DNA from 3 places in the Agrobacterium sp. GD03872 genome. Region 2 is predicted to be linked to each of the others. Evidence: riboswitches for the same ligand, from Rfam matches in the RefSeq annotation. Region 2 holds a riboswitch; each other region holds the start of a gene.
What was found. Region 2 has a riboswitch for cobalamin ahead of N5D22_RS03660 (ABC transporter substrate-binding protein). Riboswitches for the same ligand answer to the same signal wherever they lie in the genome.
Positions count from the first base shown of each region.

Region 1: it holds a riboswitch for cobalamin, as region 2 does, so the genes downstream of both, nrdH (glutaredoxin-like protein NrdH) here and N5D22_RS03660 (ABC transporter substrate-binding protein) in region 2, are expected to answer to the same signal.
Region 3: it holds a riboswitch for cobalamin, as region 2 does, so the genes downstream of both, bluB (5,6-dimethylbenzimidazole synthase) here and N5D22_RS03660 (ABC transporter substrate-binding protein) in region 2, are expected to answer to the same signal.

Region 1 covers NZ_JAOCCY010000002.1:14,752-19,231, forward strand. Annotated here, with positions in the region: gene N5D22_RS03995 (ATP-binding cassette domain-containing protein) at 1-112, shown strand, start outside; gene N5D22_RS04000 (nucleoside triphosphate hydrolase) at 109-738, shown strand; cobalamin riboswitch at 872-1,096, shown strand; gene nrdH (glutaredoxin-like protein NrdH) at 1,352-1,573, shown strand; gene nrdI (class Ib ribonucleoside-diphosphate reductase assembly flavoprotein NrdI) at 1,586-1,984, shown strand; gene nrdE (class 1b ribonucleoside-diphosphate reductase subunit alpha) at 1,972-4,158, shown strand; gene nrdF (class 1b ribonucleoside-diphosphate reductase subunit beta) at 4,175-4,480, shown strand, end outside.
Region 2 covers NZ_JAOCCY010000001.1:751,663-756,142, forward strand. Annotated here, with positions in the region: gene argE (acetylornithine deacetylase) at 1-629, opposite strand, end outside; gene N5D22_RS03655 (GNAT family N-acetyltransferase) at 833-1,711, shown strand; cobalamin riboswitch at 1,751-1,985, shown strand; gene N5D22_RS03660 (ABC transporter substrate-binding protein) at 2,143-3,174, shown strand; gene N5D22_RS03665 (iron ABC transporter permease) at 3,171-4,199, shown strand; gene N5D22_RS03670 (ABC transporter ATP-binding protein) at 4,196-4,480, shown strand, end outside.
Region 3 covers NZ_JAOCCY010000003.1:10,352-14,831, reverse strand. Annotated here, with positions in the region: gene N5D22_RS07545 (glyoxalase superfamily protein) at 127-504, opposite strand; gene N5D22_RS07540 (TolB family protein) at 696-1,526, shown strand; cobalamin riboswitch at 1,657-1,840, shown strand; gene bluB (5,6-dimethylbenzimidazole synthase) at 1,937-2,653, shown strand; gene N5D22_RS07530 (DUF2865 domain-containing protein) at 2,857-3,972, opposite strand; gene N5D22_RS07525 (NADP-dependent malic enzyme) at 4,109-4,480, opposite strand, start outside.

The DNA of each region.
Region 1 (4,480 bases), on a different contig from region 2:
CCGGCTTGGCAAGCGCCTGTGCGTTATCAATCCGAAGGACTATTCCATGTCGGATGCCGTCGCCTTCATGACCGGCGCCAAGGAAGCGCCGAAGGAAACGCTTGCCGCATGACGCTTAAACTCGAGACGATCGTCGAAGACGTTCTTCGGCGGGCAGAGCGCAAATCCCGTTTCATCATTGCCATTGCCGGTCCCCCTGGGGCCGGCAAATCCACGCTGGCGGATGCGCTTTGCGACGCCTTGCGCCTGCGCGGCGAAACGGCCGCTGTTCTACCGATGGACGGTTTCCATATGGATAACGGCATTCTTGCGGAACGCGGACTGCTGCCGCGAAAGGGTGCGCCGGAAACATTCGACGTGCGCGGGTTCCTCGATATTGTCTCCGCCGTCCGCAAGGGCGGGCAGGAAGTTCTGGTACCGGTCTTCGACCGCTCCCGCGAAATCGCCATTGCCTCCGCCCGCGCCATCGCCCCGGAAACACGCTTCGTCCTTGCTGAAGGCAATTACCTTCTGCTGAATGAAGCGCCCTGGACGACGCTTTCCGAAAGCTTCGACCTCACCATCTTTGTCGGTCCATCCGTCGACGTGCTGGAAAAGAGGCTGCGGGACAGATGGCAGGGTTACGGTCTCGATGCGGCCGCGATCCACGCCAAACTTTTCGAAAACGATCTTCCCAACGGAAAAAGGGTGATCGAAAACGCCCGCCCCGCCGATATCCGTATCGATATCTGGGAATAGATTAACGCTTTCCCGCGCTGGAGGGGCAAGGCGCACTTGCCGTTAAGCCTTTGTTGACCATGTGTTGAATCTTTTTGATCCACAGGGCGCGGCTTTCCCATGTCTATCCGTTGACGCGAAAATTTCCTCATATACTATATGTGGTGTTCGAGGTTCTTCCGATTCGCAAGGGTCGGGAGCTAAGACGGGAATTCGGTGCGTAACGCCTTCATGGCGGAGCAAGGCCGAAACTGCCCCCGCAACTGTAAGCGGCGAGCATCGTTCCGATTTGGGTCACTGGGGCTGAGAGCTTCGGGAAGGCCGGGATAGATGTTGTGACCCGCAAGTCAGGAGACCTGCCTTGAGCGCAAACGTCCACGGGCGGGGTGTCCGGAGGAAGGTGTATGGCGCAAATGATTTGCGTTCGCCCTTTTCTGCCCCCTCCAGAACAAGCTTCGGGGTGAAGTCATGCCAGTGCATTTGTTTGAGTTGCTGCGCTCGTCGGCGTAGAGAGTGATTTTACGCGGCTAAAAGCCGCGCACGCCCACCCTAATGACAGAACCATCGCCGTCCGATTGCGATTGCAATCGGCAATGTTGAGCCGTGTCCGAAACCGGCTTCGAGAGAGGAAATTATGACCGTCACCGTTTACAGCAAGCCCGCCTGCGTCCAATGCACCGCCACCTATCGTGCGCTAGACCGCATCGGCGTCCCCTATGAGATCGTCGATATCTCCGAAGATACTGAAGCGCTCGATCATGTCCGTGGCCTCGGTTACATGCAGGTTCCCGTCGTCGTTGCCGGCGAGCGCCATTGGGCGGGTTTCCGGCCGGATATGATCGGCTCGATCAGCTGAGGCGGCGGGGCGATGGGCCTGATCGTCTATTATTCCAGCCGCTCCGAAAACACCCATCGTTTCCTTCTGAAACTGGGACGGCGTCTGTTTCGTCTGCCGCTTGGCGTTGAGGAAGATGTTCCCCATGTGTCCGAGCCCTATGTGCTCGTCACCCCCACCTATGGGGGCGGCGGCACCAAAGGGGCCGTGCCAAAGCCGGTCATCCGGTTCTTGAACGAGCCCTCCAACCGAAATCTCATTCGCGGCGTCATCGCGGCGGGAAACACGAATTTTGGCGCAGCTTTCGCATCCGCCGGAGATATCGTCTCGCGCAAATGTGCGGTGCCGTTTCTCTATCGCTTCGAGCTTCTCGGCACGGAGGAAGATGTCGCCAATGTCAAACATGGATTGGAACGATTTTGGACACGCTGACCTCAGGCGCGCTGCGCAAGGACGCCAAACAGCCGGCAGCCGCAACCCAGAAGCCGCTCGATGCGGCTCTGGACTACCACGCGCTGAACGCGATGCTGAACCTTTACGACGAGAACGGAAAGATCCAGCTCGACAAGGATCGGCTGGCCGCCCGGCAATATTTCCTCCAGCACGTCAACCAGAACACCGTCTTTTTTCATAACCTCAGGGAAAAGCTCGATTATCTGGTGACGGAGGGATATTACGAACAGGAGGTACTGGATCAGTATTCCTTCAACTTCGTCCGCGATCTCTATGACGAAGCCTATGCCCGGAAGTTCCGCTTCCCGACCTTTCTCGGCGCTTTCAAATATTACACCTCCTACACGCTGAAGACCTTCGACGGAAAACGTTATCTGGAGCGTTACGAGGATCGCGTCTGCATGGTGGCACTGGCCCTTGCGCGTGGCGATGAGCAGCTTGCCAGCAATCTGGTCGATGAGATCATTTCAGGCCGCTTCCAGCCGGCAACGCCGACATTCCTCAACGCCGGCAAAAAGAGCCGTGGTGAACTGGTCTCGTGTTTTCTGCTGCGTGTGGAAGACAATATGGAAAGCATCGGCCGCTCCATCAATTCGGCCCTGCAGCTTTCCAAGCGCGGCGGCGGCGTGGCGCTGTCCTTGACCAATATCCGCGAATTTGGAGCGCCGATCAAACAGATCGAAAACCAGTCGTCCGGCGTCATCCCTGTCATGAAGCTGCTGGAAGACAGTTTTTCCTATGCCAACCAGCTTGGCGCGCGACAGGGTGCCGGCGCGGTCTATCTGCACGCTCACCACCCCGATATCATGCGCTTCCTCGATACCAAGCGCGAAAATGCCGACGAGAAAATCCGCATCAAGACCCTGTCGCTCGGCGTGGTGATCCCCGACATCACCTTCGAACTCGCCCGCAACAATGAGGATATGTATCTGTTCTCGCCCTATGATGTGGAGCGGGTCTATGGCGTGCCGTTGACCGAGATTTCGGTCAGTGAAAAATATCATGAAATGGTCGCCGATAGCCGCATCCGCAAGAAGAAGATCAAGGCGCGCGAATTCTTCCAGGTGATCGCCGAAATCCAGTTCGAGAGCGGTTACCCCTACATCATGTTCGAGGACACGGTGAACCGCGCCAATCCGGTCGCCGGCCGCATCAGCATGAGCAATCTCTGCTCGGAAATCCTGCAGGTCAGCGAAGCGAGCGAGTTCAACGCCGATCTGTCCTATAGCCATATGGGCAAGGATATTTCCTGCAATCTCGGATCACTCAATATTGCGTCGGCGATGGATTCGGCCGATTTCGGCAAGACCATCGAGACCTCCATCCGGGCGCTGACGGCTGTTTCGGATATGAGCCACATCTCTTCCGTTCCCTCGGTGGAAAAGGGCAATGATGCCAGCCACGCCATCGGACTCGGTCAGATGAACCTGCACGGTTATCTGGCGCGGGAGCGCATCTTCTACGGCTCGGAAGAAGGCATCGATTTCACCAATATCTATTTCTACACGGTGACCTATCACGCCATCCGCGCCAGCAACCGGCTGGCCGTGGAAAGGGGTCAGAGCTTCAGGGGCTTTGAGAACTCCAAATATGCCTCGGGCGACTATTTCGACAAATATACCGACCGGGAATGGTTGCCCGCGACGGAAAAGGTCCGTGCGCTCTTCGAAAAAGCCGGTATTGCCATTCCAACGCAGGAAGACTGGACGGCGTTGAAGCAGGACGTGATGGCATCGGGTCTCTATAACCAGAACCTTCAGGCCGTACCGCCAACCGGTTCGATCTCCTATATCAACCACTCCACCTCTTCCATTCATCCGATCGTCTCGAAGATCGAAATCCGTAAAGAGGGCAAGATCGGCCGCGTTTATTACCCGGCTTCCTATCTCTCGAACGACAATCTCGAATATTATCAGGACGCCTATGAGATCGGCCCTGAAAAGATCATCGACACCTATGCGGCGGCTACCCAGCATGTCGATCAGGGCCTGTCGCTGACGCTGTTTTTCCGCGATACGGCGACGACGCGTGATATCAACCGCGCGCAGATCTACGCCTGGAAGAAGGGCATCAAGACCATCTACTACATTCGTTTGCGCCAGATGGCGCTGGAAGGCACGCAGGTTCAGGGCTGCGTTTCCTGCACGCTCTGATTTGAGGGACAAGAGAATGAACATCGCCGTAAAAACCGCGTCCCGCATCCGCGCGGTCAACTGGAACCGCATCGAGGACGACAAGGATCTCGAAGTCTGGAACCGCCTGACCTCGAATTTCTGGCTGCCGGAAAAAGTGCCGCTCTCCAACGACATCCCCTCCTGGGGAACGCTGAAGCCGGAAGAACAGAAACTGACAATCCGTGTCTTCACCGGCCTGACATTGCTCGACACCATCCAGAACGGTGTCGGCGCCGTGCGCCTGATGGAGGATTCGGCAACGCCGCATGAGGAGGCGGTTCTCTCCAACATCTCCTTCATG
Region 2 (4,480 bases):
TCGACCGCCTTTGCCATGATGCCGGTCATCAGATGAATGGCGTTCACGCCCTGATCCGGCCGCGAGGAATGGCCGGAGCGGCCGCGAATGGTGATGCGCGCGGCGGCCTTGCCCTTGTGGGCGCGCACGGCGCGCAGATTGCTCGGTTCGCCAATGATCGCACCCGCCGGTTTTGCGCATAGTTCCGGTAATCGGGCGATGAGATGCGGAACGCCGCGGCAGCCCGCCTCCTCGTCATAGGAAAAAGCGATGTGAACGGGCCGCTTCAGCGCCATGCGTGAAAATGCCGGTGCTGCGGCGAGAATCGAGGCCAGAAACCCTTTCATGTCGGTGGTTCCGCGTCCGTAGAGGCGCTCGCCTTCGGTTCGCAGCGCGAAGGGATCGGAGGACCATTCCGGCTCACCGGCAGGCACCACATCCATATGACCGGACAGGACGTATCCGCTGGCATCTGTCGGGCCGAAGCTGGCGAAGAGATTGGCGCGGTCGCCCTCCGGGCCGGCAAGCAGCGATACTTTCGCTCCGTGGCTTTCCAGGTAATCGGCGATCCATCCGGCGATGTCGCCATTGGCGGTTCCGACCACCGACGCGAAGCCGACAAGACGCTCCAGAATGTCGATTGCGTTCATGGCTGTCTCCGTCGCTTCAACGCCGAAAAGCTTAGAGCGGCCTGCGGCGTTTATCTGCTGAAATACGGGTGATTTCAGTAGATTGTTGTGTCCTTCCAGCGCTTTCGGAAAATTCCTGCCGGCAAGGCTGGTTATCTTCGGATGTCGTGAGCTGGGCTGCCGGGATCAATGTTCCGCGCCGGAGGGAATGAGAGCCGTTTGTCATGGAGCTGCTCAAAGTCGATAGTTTCGAGTTGCGGACAGTGGATATCGCCGATGTAGAGGCCGATCATCTGCATGCTTTGTCCATGGCTGTCGGATGGCGATATCACGCGAATGAATGGTGTTTCCTGCGGCAGTGCGGCGTCGGCCTTGCCGCGCTTGACGAAATCGATCGCCTTGTCGCAACGGCAATGCTGTTTCCTTATGATGAGGGTTTCGCGACGGTCGGCATGGTCATCGTTTCCCCGCGTTTGCAGGGGCAGGGCGTTGCGCCATGGCTGGTGGGCCAACTCATTGCGGGTTACCCTGACGCCGCCCTGCGGTTGAACGCCACGGAAGCCTCGCGACGGCTTTTCGCACGGCTGGGTTTTTCCGGAGATACGGAGAAAGTACATCTCCTGCGCGGCAAGGCGCGCTGCCCTGCCGAGATGCCGACGCTTGGAAGAAAACAGAGAATCGAGCCGCTGTCCGAGGATCATTTGTCCGCTGTGGCGGATCTGGATCGGGCGGCTTTCGGTGCTTCCCGCCGGGGCGTCCTGCAACGCCTTCTCCGGGAAAATACGGGTTACGGCCTGTTCGAGGCCGATCGTCTTGCCGCCTTTGCATTGCGGCGTGCTGCGGGGCGGGGCCATATTGTCGGCCCGGTCGTTGCCGGTGACGAGGTGGATGCGATTGCGCTGGTGAGGCGGCATTTTTCCGATCTCGGCGATCAGCTTGTCCGTCTCGATGCCGTGCGGGATAGCGGTCTTCTGACCGAGTTCCTGGCGCAATCCGGGCTGGTGGTGATCGAAACGCTCACCACCATGTCGAAAGGCGCGCCGCAACCGGCAGGCTCCGGTTCCGCAAAGATTTTCGCCCTGGCAGGCCCGTCTTTGTGCTGAGGTGCGGCACTATCGCAATTGACGCCCCGCCTCTTGCCCCTTATGTGAGAAAGCGACGGTTCCTGCAGCCGAAAGGCGAAGGGATTAATAGGGAACATGGTGCGGGCGATCTTTTTCGCCCAATGCCGTGGCTGCCCCCGCAACTGTAAGCGGATTGTCGTTCATCCCCGTGACGCTCAAGGCGTCGTGCCACTGTATTCTCCGGAATGCGGGAAGGCAGATGAGTGACGTAAATCCGTGAGCCAGGAGACCTGCCGTCAAAATATAAACCATCGTTACGGGCGGGGAAGCCCGGAGGAGGAGATTGTAATGTTATTTCATAACATTTCGTTTGCGTCCTATGCCCGTTCTCCGTACAAGACGTCCCGCTGTTGCTGCGCGTTCTGACGCCTGCTGCTCTGGAATAAGTTTTACTTTCGACTGGAGAACACATGTTTCATTCTAGACGCCTGCCGGCCCATGCCGGTTTTCTGGCCGCCGCGCTTGCGGTTTTGCCTGTTGCCAACGCTTACGCTGCCGAAACCACCTATCCCCTGACGATCAACAGCTGCGGTCAGGAGATCACCTTCAAGCAGGCACCCGCCCGCACCGTGTCCGTCGGCCAGAGCACGACCGAGGTTCTTTACCTGCTCGGCCTCGCCGACAAGGTGGTCGGCACCGCGCTGTGGATCGGCCCGGTTCTGAAGGGTTACGAGGAAGCCAATGCCAGGGTCGAGCGACTGGCCGATAACGATCCGAGCTTCGAGGCGGTCGTCGGCAAGAGACCCGACCTCGTGACGACGCAGTTCCAGTGGCAGATCGGCCCCGAAGGCGTTGTCGGAACGCCGGCGCAATTTGCCGAACTCGGCATTCCCGTCTATACCTCGCCCGCCGATTGCATGGGCAAGGACAATTCCGGCGGCGGCGACGGCGTGCGCAACACCGGTTTCACCATGGAACTGATCTATCAGGAAATTCGCGATCTCGCCAAAATCTTCAACGTGCAGGATCGCGGTGAAGAGGTCGTTGCCGACCTGAAGAAGCGTGAAGATGCCGCCCGCGCCAAGATCGCCTCCGCCAACGGCAAGCTTTCGGCCGTCTTCTGGTTCTCGAGCGCCGAGCTGGATATCGATCCCTATGTGGCCGGCCGCAACGGCGCGCCCGGTTACATCATGTCCGCGCTGGGGCTGAAGAATGTCATCGAAAGCGATGAAGAATGGCCGACCGTCGGCTGGGAAACCATCGCCAAGGCCAATCCGTCCATCATCGTCGCCGGCAAGATGGATCGCCGTCGTTTCCCCGCGGATGATGTCGCCGTCAAGCTGAAGTTCCTCGCCACCGATCCCGTGGCCAGCATCATGCCTGCCGTCAAGGAAGGTCGTGTGTTCGAAATGGATGCGCAGGCGATGAACCCCACCATCCGCACCATTGAAGGCATCGAAACGCTGGCTGAAGCGATTTCGGCTGCCGGTCTCGCCAAGTGAACGGTCTCTCCGTCCATCTCGGCAGGGCGGGGCTGGCTCTTGCCGCGCTCGCCCTGCTGCTCGTCGCGCTGATGGCCGGGGCGGCCATCGGCGAGACCGCCATTCCTTTCGATGTCGTGGCGAAAACCATCGCCAACCGTGTCTTCCATGCCGGTTATCCGCTGGAGCCGCTGGATGAGGGTATCGTCTGGAGTTACCGTCTCAGCCGTGCGGTCGTTGCGGCCTGTTGCGGTGCTTCGCTGGCGCTCGCTGGCGCGGTGCTGCAATCGCTGCTGCGCAATCCGCTCGCCGATCCTTATATTCTCGGCATTTCCGCCGGCGCCTCCACTGGCGCCGTCGCTGTTGCGCTTCTGGGTTTCGGCGCGGGGTTCCTGACGATGCCCGCCGGTGCGCTTATCGGCGCTTTTGTTGCGTTTTCGCTGGTCAGTCTTCTGGCCGTGCGGGCGGGACACGGCAACAGCGCCATCATTCTGGCGGGGGTGGCCGGCTCACAGCTGTTCAACGCCATGACCTCTTTCATCGTCACTAAATCCGCCAATGCTGAACAGGCGCGCGGCATCATGTTCTGGCTGCTGGGCAACCTCTCGGGCGTGCGCTGGCCGGATGTCTGGCTGGCGCTGCCGGTCAGCCTCGCAGGACTTGCCGTATGCCTCTGGTATGCCCGGGCGCTCGATGCCTTCGCCTTCGGCGGTCAGGCCGCTGCCTCGCTCGGCATTCCGGTACGCTGGGTCTATGCCGCGCTGATCTCCGTTTCGGCGATCATGACGGCTGCAATGGTGTCGCTGGTCGGCTCCATTGGCTTCGTGGGCCTCGTCATTCCGCATGCCGCGCGTATCTTCGTCGGCGTTCGCCACGGCATCTTGCTGCCGGTAACGGCGCTAACCGGCGCGGTTTTCATGATCGTCGCGGATATTCTCTCGCGCATCGTCATTCCGGGACAGGTGCTGCCCATCGGCGTCATCACGGCCCTCGTCGGTGCGCCCGCCTTTGCCTTCATTCTCGGTCAGAAGAGGGGGCGTTCATGAAATTATCCGCCCACGACCTGCATTTTCACGCCGGCAATGTCGATATCGTGCGCGGCGTTTCACTCGATGTCGGTTCGGGTGAGTTTCTTGGCGTCATCGGACCGAACGGTTCCGGCAAAAGCACGCTGCTCTCCATGCTGGCAGGCATTCGCAAGCCGCGCCGGGGGCAGGTTACGCTCGGGGGTGAGCCGCTTGCCTCATTGGGACGGCGAGACCTTGCCCGCCGGCTCGCCTTCGTGGAGCAGCAGGCCGAAACCACCGAGCGCATCACAGCACGACAG
Region 3 (4,480 bases), on a different contig from region 2:
GCGAGGATCCAAATGCGGTTGAGATTGTGGATCCTCGGGTCAAGCCCGAGGATGACGTCGCGTGTGAGGAGCTTTTTTTGACAGCCCATAAACGGCGCGGAGAAAACCCCGCGCCGTCCACTCATCTCAAATGGCCTGCCCCACATCGATGCGGTTGCCATCGTGGTCTTCAAACACAAAGGCGCGCAGGCCATAATCTTTGTCCTGCAGGCCCTTGATGATGCGCAGCCCGTGGCTCTTGCAGAGCGCATGCAGCGCATCGACATCGCTCACCATCATATGCGCCACATTGAAGGGCGCCGCCTTGTGGCTGGGCTGCAATGTCAGGTGCAGCTCGGCATTGCCCTGTTTGAGGATCATGAAGCCGACAGGGTCGCCGTTTTCGAAGGTCTTTTCGAAGCCCAGTACATCGACATAAAAATCATGGGCCTTTTCGATATTTTTGACAGGAAGCATTGCGGCGATCCGCCCGAAGCGGATGCCGTGATCGGCGATGGTATTCATCGCGGAACCTCTGGCCTGGGAGAAACGGCAAGCGGCGCGGACGGTGCCGGAGCGCTGGCGTTTTTTCCGGTTTGAATTTGCAGGACGGTGCCTGCCGCCCTAGGATCATAATCGAGGCGATGGCGGATGCAAACGGAATGTCTGCATTGCCGGGCGCTTTGAACGAGACACGGACACGCCCGGGAGGCAGAATGCGCAGCTCCATCGAAATCTTCAACATCCGCACCCGGCAGATGCGGGTGGTGTGGCAGACGCCCGATCTCTTCGAAGCGCCGAATTGGTCGCCGGATGGAAAATATCTGCTGCTGAACAGCGAAGGGCTGCTTTATCGCCTGTCTCCCGCCGGTGATACGTCGCCGGAAAAGGTCGATACCGGCTTTGCGACGCTCTGCAACAACGACCACGGCATATCGCCTGACGGTTCGCTCTACGCCATTTCCGACAAGGTGGAATTCGGCAAGAGCGCCATTTATCTTCTGCCATCGGCGGGCGGCGCGCCAAGGCTGATGACGAAGAACCTGCCTTCCTATTGGCACGGCTGGTCGCCGGACGGAAAAAGCTTCGCCTATTGCGGCATTCGCGATCAGGTTTTCGATATCTACGCCATGGATATTGAGAGCGGCGTCGAGACGCGCCTGACCCATGGCGAAGGCCGCAATGACGGGCCGGATTATTCGCCCGACGGCGAGTGGATCTATTTCAATTCCAGCCGCACCGGGCGGATGCAGGTCTGGCGCGTGCGGGTGGATGGCTCCTTCGTCGAGCGCATTACCGACAGCCCCTATGGCGACTGGTTTCCACATCCGTCCCCCAGAGGTGACAAGGTGGTGTTCGTCTCCTATGACGGTGACGTCTTCGACCATCCGCGCGACCTCGATGTGCGGGTGCGGCTGATGGATATGGAAGGCGGCAATGTCGAAATGCTGTTTGAGCTTTTTGGCGGGCAGGGCACCATGAACTCGCCCAACTGGCATCCGGATGGGGACGAATTCGCTTATGTGCGGTACTTTCCGGTAGAGTGATGCGGTTAGGACGAGGGAGAGTTCCGCCTTTCATCATTCCGGCCCAAGGCCGGAATGATGAAGGTGTGGGAGGATCATCGGCACATTGCGCATCGCCCGCCAAGATACTTGCATTCGCAAGCTTTTTTGCCCATAGATTTTTCGGTCAGGTGCCCGTTGTTGCGGCGGGAGAATCGGGAATCCGGTGAAAGACCGGAACGTGCCCAGCGCTGTGAGGCGGACGCCCTTTTTCTGAAGCCACTGGAGTCATTCGGGAAGGCGAAAGGGGTGGATGAAGCCGAGTCAGAAGACCGGCCTGGCGGGATAGACCGAACCGCGCGGACGGCGGCAGGTTGCTGAAGAGGCGTGTTGTCGCCGCGAAGACCGGCATGGTTTCCGCGTCCGCGCGCCCGCATTGTTGGGGTTAAACGATGCCGACCGATCCGTCCGAGGGTAATCCCTTGCAGGCCAGTCCATTCGATCATGCGCTTTCGCCCGCGCGCCCGTTTTCCTGCGAAGAACGCGAGGCGATCTACCGCGCCATCGAGACCCGGCGCGATGTGCGCGATCAGTTCCTGCCCGATCCGCTGCCGGACGAGCTTGTCGAGCGTCTTTTGAAGGCGGCGCATTCTGCGCCCTCGGTCGGTTTCATGCAGCCGTGGAATTTCACCCTCATCACCGATGGCGCGGTGCGGCAGGCGGCCTTTGTGGCCTTCAGCCGCGCCAATGAGGAGGCGGCGGCGATGTTTGCGGGCGAGCAGCAGGCGCTTTATCGCAGCCTCAAGCTTGAAGGCATCCGCAAGGCGCCGCTCAGCATCTGCGTCACCTGCGATCCCACCCGCGGCGGCAAGGTGGTGCTGGGCCGCACCCACAATCCGCGCACGGATGTCTATTCCACCGTCTGCGCCATCCAGAACCTCTGGCTTGCGGCGCGCGCCGAAGGCGTCGGCGTCGGCTGGGTCAGCATTTTCCACGATAGCGACATCCGCGCCATTCTGGAAATCCCCGATCATATCGAAATCGTCGCCTGGCTGTGCCTTGGGCGTGTCGATGCGCTCTATACCGAGCCGGAACTGGCGGTGAAGGGCTGGCGGCAGCGTGTGCCGCTGGAGGAACTGGTGTTTCGCAACCGCTGGGGCGGGGTGTAGAAGCGGAGGCCTGTGAATAAGGCGGGACGTCGCCGCGGATTTCTTCTCCCCGCCGGGGAAAAGGTGGCCCGAAGGGCCGGATGAGGGGGCAAGCTCTCCGAATATCGCTGACGCTGCCCCCTCATCCCGCTGCCGCGGACTTCTCCCCCTTGGGGAGAAGAAACAAGGCGCGCGCTTGCCCCATTACGAGCGCGGAAGAGATTTCACTGCTGCGGCTGTATACCCTTCAACGCCGGGTTCTTCAGGTCGATACGGCCCGTCTGGTCGGGCAGGAATTTCGGGCCTATGACGCGGACGCGGCTGTCGTTCGGATCGTAGTCGCGTTCGGGAACGGGCGCTTCCGGCGGCTTGGCGGCCTGTTGCTGTTCGGCGGGTTTCTCAGCCCTGTCACCTTGCGGTGATGGAATGGTGGTGATGCCGGAATAGGGCTTTTCGGGCTGCGGCTTGGCGGCCTCTTCCTGCTTTTGCATTTCCTCGTGATAGGCGGCCATGTTGCAGGCGCAGCCCGGCGCTTTTGCCGTGGCGTTCCTGTAGGCGAAGGCGGTCGGCAGATCCCTGTAGGGCTTTCCGGTTTCGGCAGACACCATGTCGGCGGTTTCCTGATCCGTCATGGAGTGGAAATAAAGCTCCGTCTCGGTCCCCGGACACATTTTCTCGCATTGCTCCGCCTGGGCGCGGAAATCGAGCGGCGAGGCATTGGAGGCGATCGGGAAAAACGAGCCGTCGCAGGTGCGCACGCAGAGTGTGCGAAGCCCGCCTTCGGCGGCGGCGTTGGGGTAGGGAGAAAGCCCCGCCTGTCCCGGCCCGTCGCCATTTTGCCGGCCATTCTGCCGGAAAGCATCGGGATAACGCGTCACATCGGGCGGCGGCGGCAATTGCGTTTCCGTCTGCGGCGCGGTGTTGCAGCCATTGGCGTCGAGGGCGGCGAGGATGCGCTGACGCCTGATGTCGCCATCATTGTCACGTGCCGTCGCCATGGCGTCGTCACGGTCACGGATGATGGCGTCGCGTTCGGCTTCGGCATCCACCAGCGCATCGCCGATCTCGGCGCAGACGCCGGCATTGGGGCTGCCATAGACGATGACGCTGCCCGAAGAGCAGCCATAGCCGCGCATGTCGTTCCTGATTTTGCGGATGGTGATGTTCTGGCGGGCGAGCGCATTGGCGTAACGCCGCACCTCGGCCGTATTGCCGACGATGCGGGGCGGCTCGCGCAACTGCGCGTAGAGCGTATCACAGACCTGATCCGCGAAAGCGGCGGCCGGGGCGACGAAAACAAGGGGAATCAGGAGGCCGATGATGCGGCTGCGGCGGGTCAATTGTTCGATCCGTTCGATGTCCCCGGCCGGTGGCAGGGGCGTTATACTTCACGAAATCCGTGTTTCAGGAAGATAACATAAGCTGTTGCCGCAATGCGGCAACAGCCTGTTCAAAATTGCGTTAATGCGGCCTCTATCACACCGAAGGATGCGACGCCTGCACCACGGCGAAGGCCGCCATGTTGACGACGCCGCGCGAGGTGACGCTGGGCGACAGGATATGGGCGGGCAGGGCCGTGCCGAGCAGGATCGGGCCGACATGCAGGCCTTCCGTCAGCGTGCGGGTGACACCGAGCGTGATGTTGGCGGCATCGAGGTTCGGGAAGACCAGCAGGTTCGCTTCGCCGGTCAGCACGCTGTTTGGCATGGCGCGCTTGCGCAGCGCTTCCGAAAGGGCCGAACCGCCCTGCATTTCGCCATCGACTTCCAGTTCCGGCGCGGCTTCCTGCACGATCTTCAGGGCGCGGCGCATCTTGCGGGCGCTTTCGGAATCGCGCGAGCCGAAATT